Regions from separate parts of the Streptomyces sp. NPDC029044 genome, predicted to be linked through region 1. Evidence: riboswitches for the same ligand, from Rfam matches in the RefSeq annotation. Region 1 holds a riboswitch; each other region holds the start of a gene.
The links. A riboswitch is a leader RNA that binds a small molecule or an ion and turns the genes downstream of it on or off. The one in region 1 is predicted to bind cobalamin.
Positions count from the first base shown of each region.

Region 2: linked by a shared signal. The riboswitch ahead of AB0E85_RS14940 (ABC transporter substrate-binding protein) and the one ahead of AB0E85_RS23710 (hypothetical protein) in region 1 are both predicted to bind cobalamin.
Region 3: linked by a shared signal. The riboswitch ahead of AB0E85_RS05115 (prenyltransferase/squalene oxidase repeat-containing protein) and the one ahead of AB0E85_RS23710 (hypothetical protein) in region 1 are both predicted to bind cobalamin.

Region 1 is NZ_JBEZWN010000031.1:67,787-69,979, forward strand. Features, by position in the region: gene AB0E85_RS23705 (ferric reductase-like transmembrane domain-containing protein) at 1-601, opposite strand, end outside; cobalamin riboswitch at 818-1,058, shown strand; gene AB0E85_RS23710 (hypothetical protein) at 1,173-2,033, shown strand; gene AB0E85_RS23715 (cysteine synthase family protein) at 2,030-2,193, shown strand, end outside.
Region 2 is NZ_JBEZWN010000014.1:56,679-58,871, reverse strand. Features, by position in the region: gene AB0E85_RS14950 (APC family permease) at 1-19, opposite strand, end outside; gene AB0E85_RS14945 (CoA-binding protein) at 153-581, opposite strand; cobalamin riboswitch at 666-856, shown strand; gene AB0E85_RS14940 (ABC transporter substrate-binding protein) at 926-1,942, shown strand; gene AB0E85_RS14935 (iron chelate uptake ABC transporter family permease subunit) at 1,999-2,193, shown strand, end outside.
Region 3 is NZ_JBEZWN010000004.1:42,850-45,042, reverse strand. Features, by position in the region: gene AB0E85_RS05120 (phosphotransferase) at 1-438, opposite strand, end outside; cobalamin riboswitch at 610-745, shown strand; gene AB0E85_RS05115 (prenyltransferase/squalene oxidase repeat-containing protein) at 855-2,069, shown strand; gene AB0E85_RS05110 (SCO2322 family protein) at 2,066-2,193, shown strand, end outside.

The DNA of each region.
Region 1 (2,193 bases):
GCCGGACGTAGAACAACAGGCCGAGCGGAACGGCCAGATAGAGGGCGCCCTGGCCGATGGGGATGGCGATGCGGCCGGTGCCGGAGTCGTACCAGCCAGGCACGAACGTGTCGGCGAAGCCCGCCCACAGCCGTTCGACCCACCCCAACTGAGCCTCGTAGCGGACGAGTTCGGCCGCGAACATCAGCGCGTGCGCGAACATCAGGGCCATCGTGGTCAGGCTCGTGGTGCGGTGCCAGCGCTCCAGGACCTGCCGCGAGACCGGCAGCCGTGCGGGGCGCGGCCCCGACAGCAGCAGGCCGAGCATGACCGTCCCCCAGGCCCACAGCAGTCCCGACCAGCCGAACGCCTGGCTGAGGAGGTACATCCAGTACGTGCCGGCATCGTCCATGAACGGCATGACCGCGACGGTCGCCGAGTCGCCCGACTCCATGCGCACCCAGAAGAACGCGAAGACGGCCGCCGTGACCACGACCGCCGCGGTCGCGTCGGGCAGCGCGGCGCGCAGGTCGGCACGCAGGGCGACGCGGTCGGGCGGACGCCTGTCGCGGGCGGGCGGCGCGGTCGTGCCGTCGTCCTCCGGCGTCGTCTCTGGCAGCATCCTGTGCCTTCCGGGGCGCGGGACACCGACGGGCGGTGTGCACGTGTGGTCGGAGCAACCAGTGTGTCCGAGGTGACCAGGTCGTACCGAGGCCACATCCGGCCACAGTGCTGGTGGGGGGAGGGACTCAATACCTCGGACTCGACGCCCGCCCGGGGCCGACCGCTTTCGGACAACCGACGAGACGCCCTCTGCCGAAGGCGCTCGGCCCGCCCTACGCTGATGCGTGCAGTCGGTTCGCGCCTCCTGTCCGACCGGACTTTCCGGGGCGCGACGCAAGAGGGAACCCGGTGGGAATCCGGGACTGTCCCGCAGCGGTGAGTGGGAACGACAGCCGTCAACAGCACTGGGCCCGGATCAAGCCGGGCCCGGGAAGCGACGGCCGGTAGGTGCCCTCCGGATCTTCCGGAGGGCGAGCCCACGAGTCCGAAGACCTGCCACTGCGCCCGTACGTGACGTGCGGGTTGTGCACGGTGACCTCGAGGACTGGGTCGGCGGTACGGACGGCTGCACCTGCGCTGCGCCGCGCCTCCTTCCCCACGCATCCGGGCTCGGGACAAGGAGGAGGAGGATGGCCGCGACCGTCTCCGGCGTCTGCCACGGCACCCTGGGCGAGCTGTACCAGGGCCCGCTGCGGGCGGGCCCCGATCCGGACATCGCTGTGGTGTCCTTTCCCGTGGACCGCCACTCCTGGGTCCACTTCGCCCCGGGCGGCGGCCCGCCGAACCCGCTGCCGCTGGGGAAGAAGTCCGCGACGGCGGCCCGGCTCTTCCTGCGGCACTTCGGGCTCACGCTGCCGCCGGGCCGCTGGGACGCCCACTCCGACCTGGAAATGGGCGTGGGGATGGCGAGTTCGACCGCCGACGTCGTGGCGACCCTGCGCTGTCTGTTCCGGCTTTTCGCGCTGCCCTACGACACCGACCTGGTCCTGGGCGTCCTGGCGGCGATCGAGCGTGCCGACAGTGTCTTCCTCGACGAGTTCGCGCTGTACCTCAGCGGCCGGCACCGAGTGGTCCGGCACCTGGGCACGGAGATCGGCTTCCACACCGCGTACATCACCGAGCCCGGGACCGTGGACACCACCGCCGTCACTGACTTGCTGCTGGATCACTATCGGCGGCACGGCGAGGAGTACGAGCGGTGCCTGACCGATCTGCTCAAGGGGTTCGCCTCGGGCGACCCGGCCGCCGTCGCACGGGCCACCACCACCAGTGCCGCGCTGTCGCAGCGGGCGCTGCCCAAAGCGTCGTTCGACAGCGTGCTCGCCCACCGCGAACGCTTCGGCGCCGACGGCGTCTTCGTCGCCCACACGGGCTGCCTGATCGGCTACCTCTTCCCCCACCGCCCCGACGCCGACCTCAAGTCGGAGCTGTCCGCGTTCTTCCACTCGCTCGGCCACCAGTGTTCCTTCGCCCAAGGAGGCTACGGGTGATCCACCCCCACATCGCCGACGCCCTCAAAGTTCCCGACCTGGTCCGGCTCACCGACGGAGTCGTCCTGATCCGGTTCGAGTCGATGAAGATCTACTCGGCCCTCGCCGCCGTACGCCATCTGCTGGAGCGGCGCTCGATCCGCCCGGGCCAGACGTTGAT
Region 2 (2,193 bases), on a different contig from region 1:
GCAGGCCGTCTCTTTCCATGAATACAGGGCCTCTCGAAGATGAACTCGGGGAGTTCGGGGAGCAAGAGGCCTCAGGTTAGGAATCGGCCGGCCGGCCGCAGAAGACGAGTTGTGCACCCTTGACCGGGTGCGGGTATTTCGTGGGGAACGCTTCAGGATTCCTGTACGCGGTGATGAGACAGCCGTGGGATCTCGATCGCCGGGCAGCGGTCCATCACCATCTCCAGGCCCGCCGCGCGGGTCCGGTCGTACGCCGCCTCGTCGATGACACCCAGTTGGAACCAGACGCCCTTCGCGCCCTTGGCGACCGCCTCGTCCGCGACGGCTCCGGCGAGGTCGCTGTTCACGAACACGTCGACGACGTCCACGTCGAAGGGGATGTCCGCCAGGCTCGCGTACCCCTTCTCCCCGTGCACCGTCTCCGCCTTCGGGTGCACCGGCACGACGCGCTTGCCGAAGCGCCGGAGCACGGCTGCCACGCCGTACGCCGCCCGCTGCCGGTTCGACGACAGGCCGACCACGGCCCAGGTGTCGCCGAGCTCGGTGAGGATCCTGCGGACCGTTGCCTCGTCGCCGTACACCGGCGGCCTCCTCGTCAGTCGTGGACGCACTGCACTGCTCTGCGGGCAACGACGCAGGACGCGCGGTGATTCCCGGACGTCCCGTGATAGCTTGCCGAGGCCAGTCGAACCCATGTACGTGGGTCAGGGAATCCGGTGTGAATCCGGAACTGACGCGCAGCGGTGAGGGGGACGGGCGGGGCCTCGGCCACTGGACTTCCTCGCGGACGTCCGGGAAGGCGCCCCGATCCGGGTGAACCCGAGTCCGAAGACCTGCTGGCGGCCCCCGCGGCCGCGTGCGGCGGGGGAGCACCGTACGACCGGGCCCCGCGAATGGGCCCTCGACGCCTGAGGACTGGTTCTTCGTGCCCCTCGCCCGACCCGCCCGTGCCGCCGCCCTGCTCGCGGCCGGCTCCCTGCTCCTGACCGGCTGCGGCGGCACCGCGTCCACCGACGCCAAGGCCGCCGTCACCCTCAACAACTGCGGGCACGACGTCCGGGTGGCGGCCCCGCCGCGGCACGCCGTGTCCCTCAACCAGGGCACCACCGAGATCCTGCTCTCCCTGGGCCTCGCCGACCGCCTCGCGGGCACGGCCACCTGGACCGACCCCGTGATGAAGGGGCTGGAGAAGGACGAAGCGGAGGTGCCGCGCATCGCCGACAACAACCCCTCCTTCGAACGCGTCCTGGACACCGAACCCGACTTCGTCGCCGCCTCCTTCGTCTCCACCCTCGGCAAGGGCGGCGTCGCCACCCGCGAGCAGTTCGAGAAGCTCGGCGTCCCCACCTACGTCTCCCCGTCCGACTGCGCCGGCAAGGACAACTCGGGCGGCGGCGACGGCGCCCGCGACAAGGCCCTGGGCATCGACACCGTCTACGGCGAGGTACGCGACCTCGCGACCGTGTTCGGGGTGAAGAAGCGCGGCGACGCGCTCGTGGCCTCCCTCCGGCAGCGCGTGAAGAAGGCCACCGCCGGTACCGACGCCTCCGACGTCACCCTCCTGTACTGGTTCGCGAACTCCGAGTCCCCCTACATGGCGGGCTGTTGCGGGGCGCCCGGCATCATCACCCGGGCCCTCGGCGCGAAGAACGTCTTCGACGACACGCACGAGGAGTGGCCCCAGATCAACTGGGAGACGGTCGCCGACCGCGACCCCGACGTCCTCGTCATCGGCGATCTGACCCGTAAGTCGCAGACCGCCGAGTCGGCCGCCAGGAAGATCGCCTTCCTGGAGTCCAACCCGGTCACCCGGAACATGGACGCCGTCCGGCACAAGCGGTACGTGCTGCTCAGCGGGCAGGCCATGAACCCGACCATCCGCACCGTAGAGGGCGTGGAACAGGTGGCCGCCGGACTGCGCCGGTTCGGGCTGGTGAAGTGACCGCCGGGAGTGTGCCGGGTGTCGCGGCCCGGCCCCGGCGGCGGACCGGGCTCGCACTGGGGGCGGCCGGGGCGGCCGCCCTCGTCGCCTCCCTCGCCGTGGCCATCACCATCGGTCCCGCCGACATCCGCGTCGCCGACGTGTGGTCCGTCGTGGCCGCCCGCGTCGGCCTCGGCAGCTCGGACCTGACACCGATCCGGGACGGCATCGTCTGGCAGCTGCGGCTGCCCCGCACCCTGCTCGCGGCCGTG
Region 3 (2,193 bases), on a different contig from region 1:
GTCGCCCTCCTCCGCGTCCGACCAGTCGATGACGCGGGGACCGTCGGGGGTGATGATCACGTTCTCCGGGTGCAGGTCCAGGTGCAGGACACGGACGGCCGGGTCGGTGGCGCGCAGGGCGGGGACGGCGTGCAGGTCGCGCAGCAACCTGGCGAGGATGCGCCCTGCCTCGGCCACGTCCAGGGTGCCGGCGAGGCAGGCCTGGAGCATGGTCGGGCCGGAGAGCCGCTCCATCACCAGGTCGGTGCGCGAACCGGAGGGCCGGACCCGGGGAACGGGATAACCGTGGGCGCGCACGTGCTCCATCACGGCCCCCTCGGCCACCGCGTCACCCCTGCCCTCACGCTCCCGACGCAGCACCCACGCCGCGTCGATCTCGAACACATCGGCCCGGCGCCCGGATCCGAGCAGCTGTCCCGGCGGCGGCGTGATCGGCATGAAGCGAAGCTACCCGCATCCGCGGCGCCCCCACCGGGCCGAGAGCGCCAACCCCTTCGCCGCCCGGCCCCGGACCAGGCCTCCCCACACCCGGCATGGGGCCAAGCCGCCGCGCTGCCCGTCCCCGCCCGCACGTGACCAAGCCCCCACCCGGCCCCCTCGGCCGGTTTCCTACGTCCGGGTACAGTAAGCGGGTCGTCATCACACCGTACGGGGGGAAGCCGGTGCAATTCCGGCGCTGACCCGCAACCGTGAACCACCGCCCGAGGTGGTGAGCCGGATCGCCCCGTACGGTTCGTGACCGGCTCGCGTGCCCGGCAGACCGCCGGGCACGGCACCGTCGAGGTATACGGAGCCGAGCCGCCGGGGTGTCCCGTGCTGCCCGGCTCCCCCACAGGGAGAGGCACCCGCCGATCATGAACGTCCGCCGCAGCGCCGCGGTCCTGGCCGCCGTCGCCGTGATCGGCGCCGCCACCCCGGCCGCCGCCGACCCGTCCCCGTCGCCCTCCCAGGCGTTCCCCTCCGCCCTGTACGGCGACAAGGACCCGAAGTTCGACGGCGTCTGGCGCCAGTCGCTCGCGCTGCTCGCGCAGGACACCACGGGGGTGAAGCCGGCGGAGAAGTCCGTGCGGTGGCTGGTGCGCCAGCAGTGCGCGGACGGCGGCTTCGCCTCCTACCGGCCCGACCCCACCACCGCGTGCGACGCCAAGACCATGCTCGACACCAACGCCACGTCCGCCGCCGTGCAGGCCTTGGCCGCGCTCGGCGGGCACGACGGCGTCACCCGCAAGGCCGTCGGCTGGCTGAAGTCCGTCCAGAACGAGGACGGCGGCTGGGGCTACTCGCCGGGCGGGGCCAGCGACACCAACTCGACGTCGGTCGTCATCGGCGCGCTCGCCGCCGCGGGCGAGAAGCCGGACCAGGTCGAGAAGGACGGCAAGTCCCCCCACGACGCGCTGCTGAAGCTCGCCCTGCCCTGCGGCGGGGACGGTGACGGCGCCTTCGCGTTCCAGCCGGACAAGAAGGGCGAGCTCGCCGCCAACGCGGACGCCACAGCGGCCGGTGTGCTCGGCGCGCTGGGCAAGGGCATGGTCGTCGAGCCCGGCAAGAAGTCCGACGCCACCTGCGAGAAGGCCGCGACGCCGCAGCAGGCGGCGGCGAACGGCGCGGGCTACCTCACCGCCGCCCTGGCCAAGGACGGCAACCACCTCATGTCCGCGCTGGCCGGTGCCGAGCCCCAGCCCGACTTCGGCAACACCGCCGACGCGGTCGTCGCGCTCGCCGCGCAGGGGGACACCGCGCAGGCGGAGAAGTCCGTGCGGTGGCTGGAGAAGAACTCCGCTTCCTGGGCCGCGCAGAGCGGTCCGGCCGCCTACGCCCAGCTGATCTTCGCCGCCCACGCGACAGGCACGAACCCGCGTGACTTCGGCGGCGCGGACCTCGTCAAGCAGCTGGGCGCGACGGGCCCGGCCCCGCAGGCCGCCGGGAAGTCCGCGGCCAAGGCCTCGGACGAGAAGGAGGACTCCGGCTCGGACTTCTTCGGGGTCTGGTGGTACGTCGGCGTCTGCCTGGTCGCCGGCATCGGCATCGGGTTCCTGTTCACCGGCCGCAAGAAGCAGCAGCAGCTGTGATCCGCCGGGCCGTTCTCCTCCTCCTGGCCTCGCTCCTGCTGGGCGCGGGCGCGGGCCAGGCCCAGGCCGCCGGTTACCGGTACTGGTCGTTCTGGGAGCGCGACGCCGGCCGCTGGGTCTACGC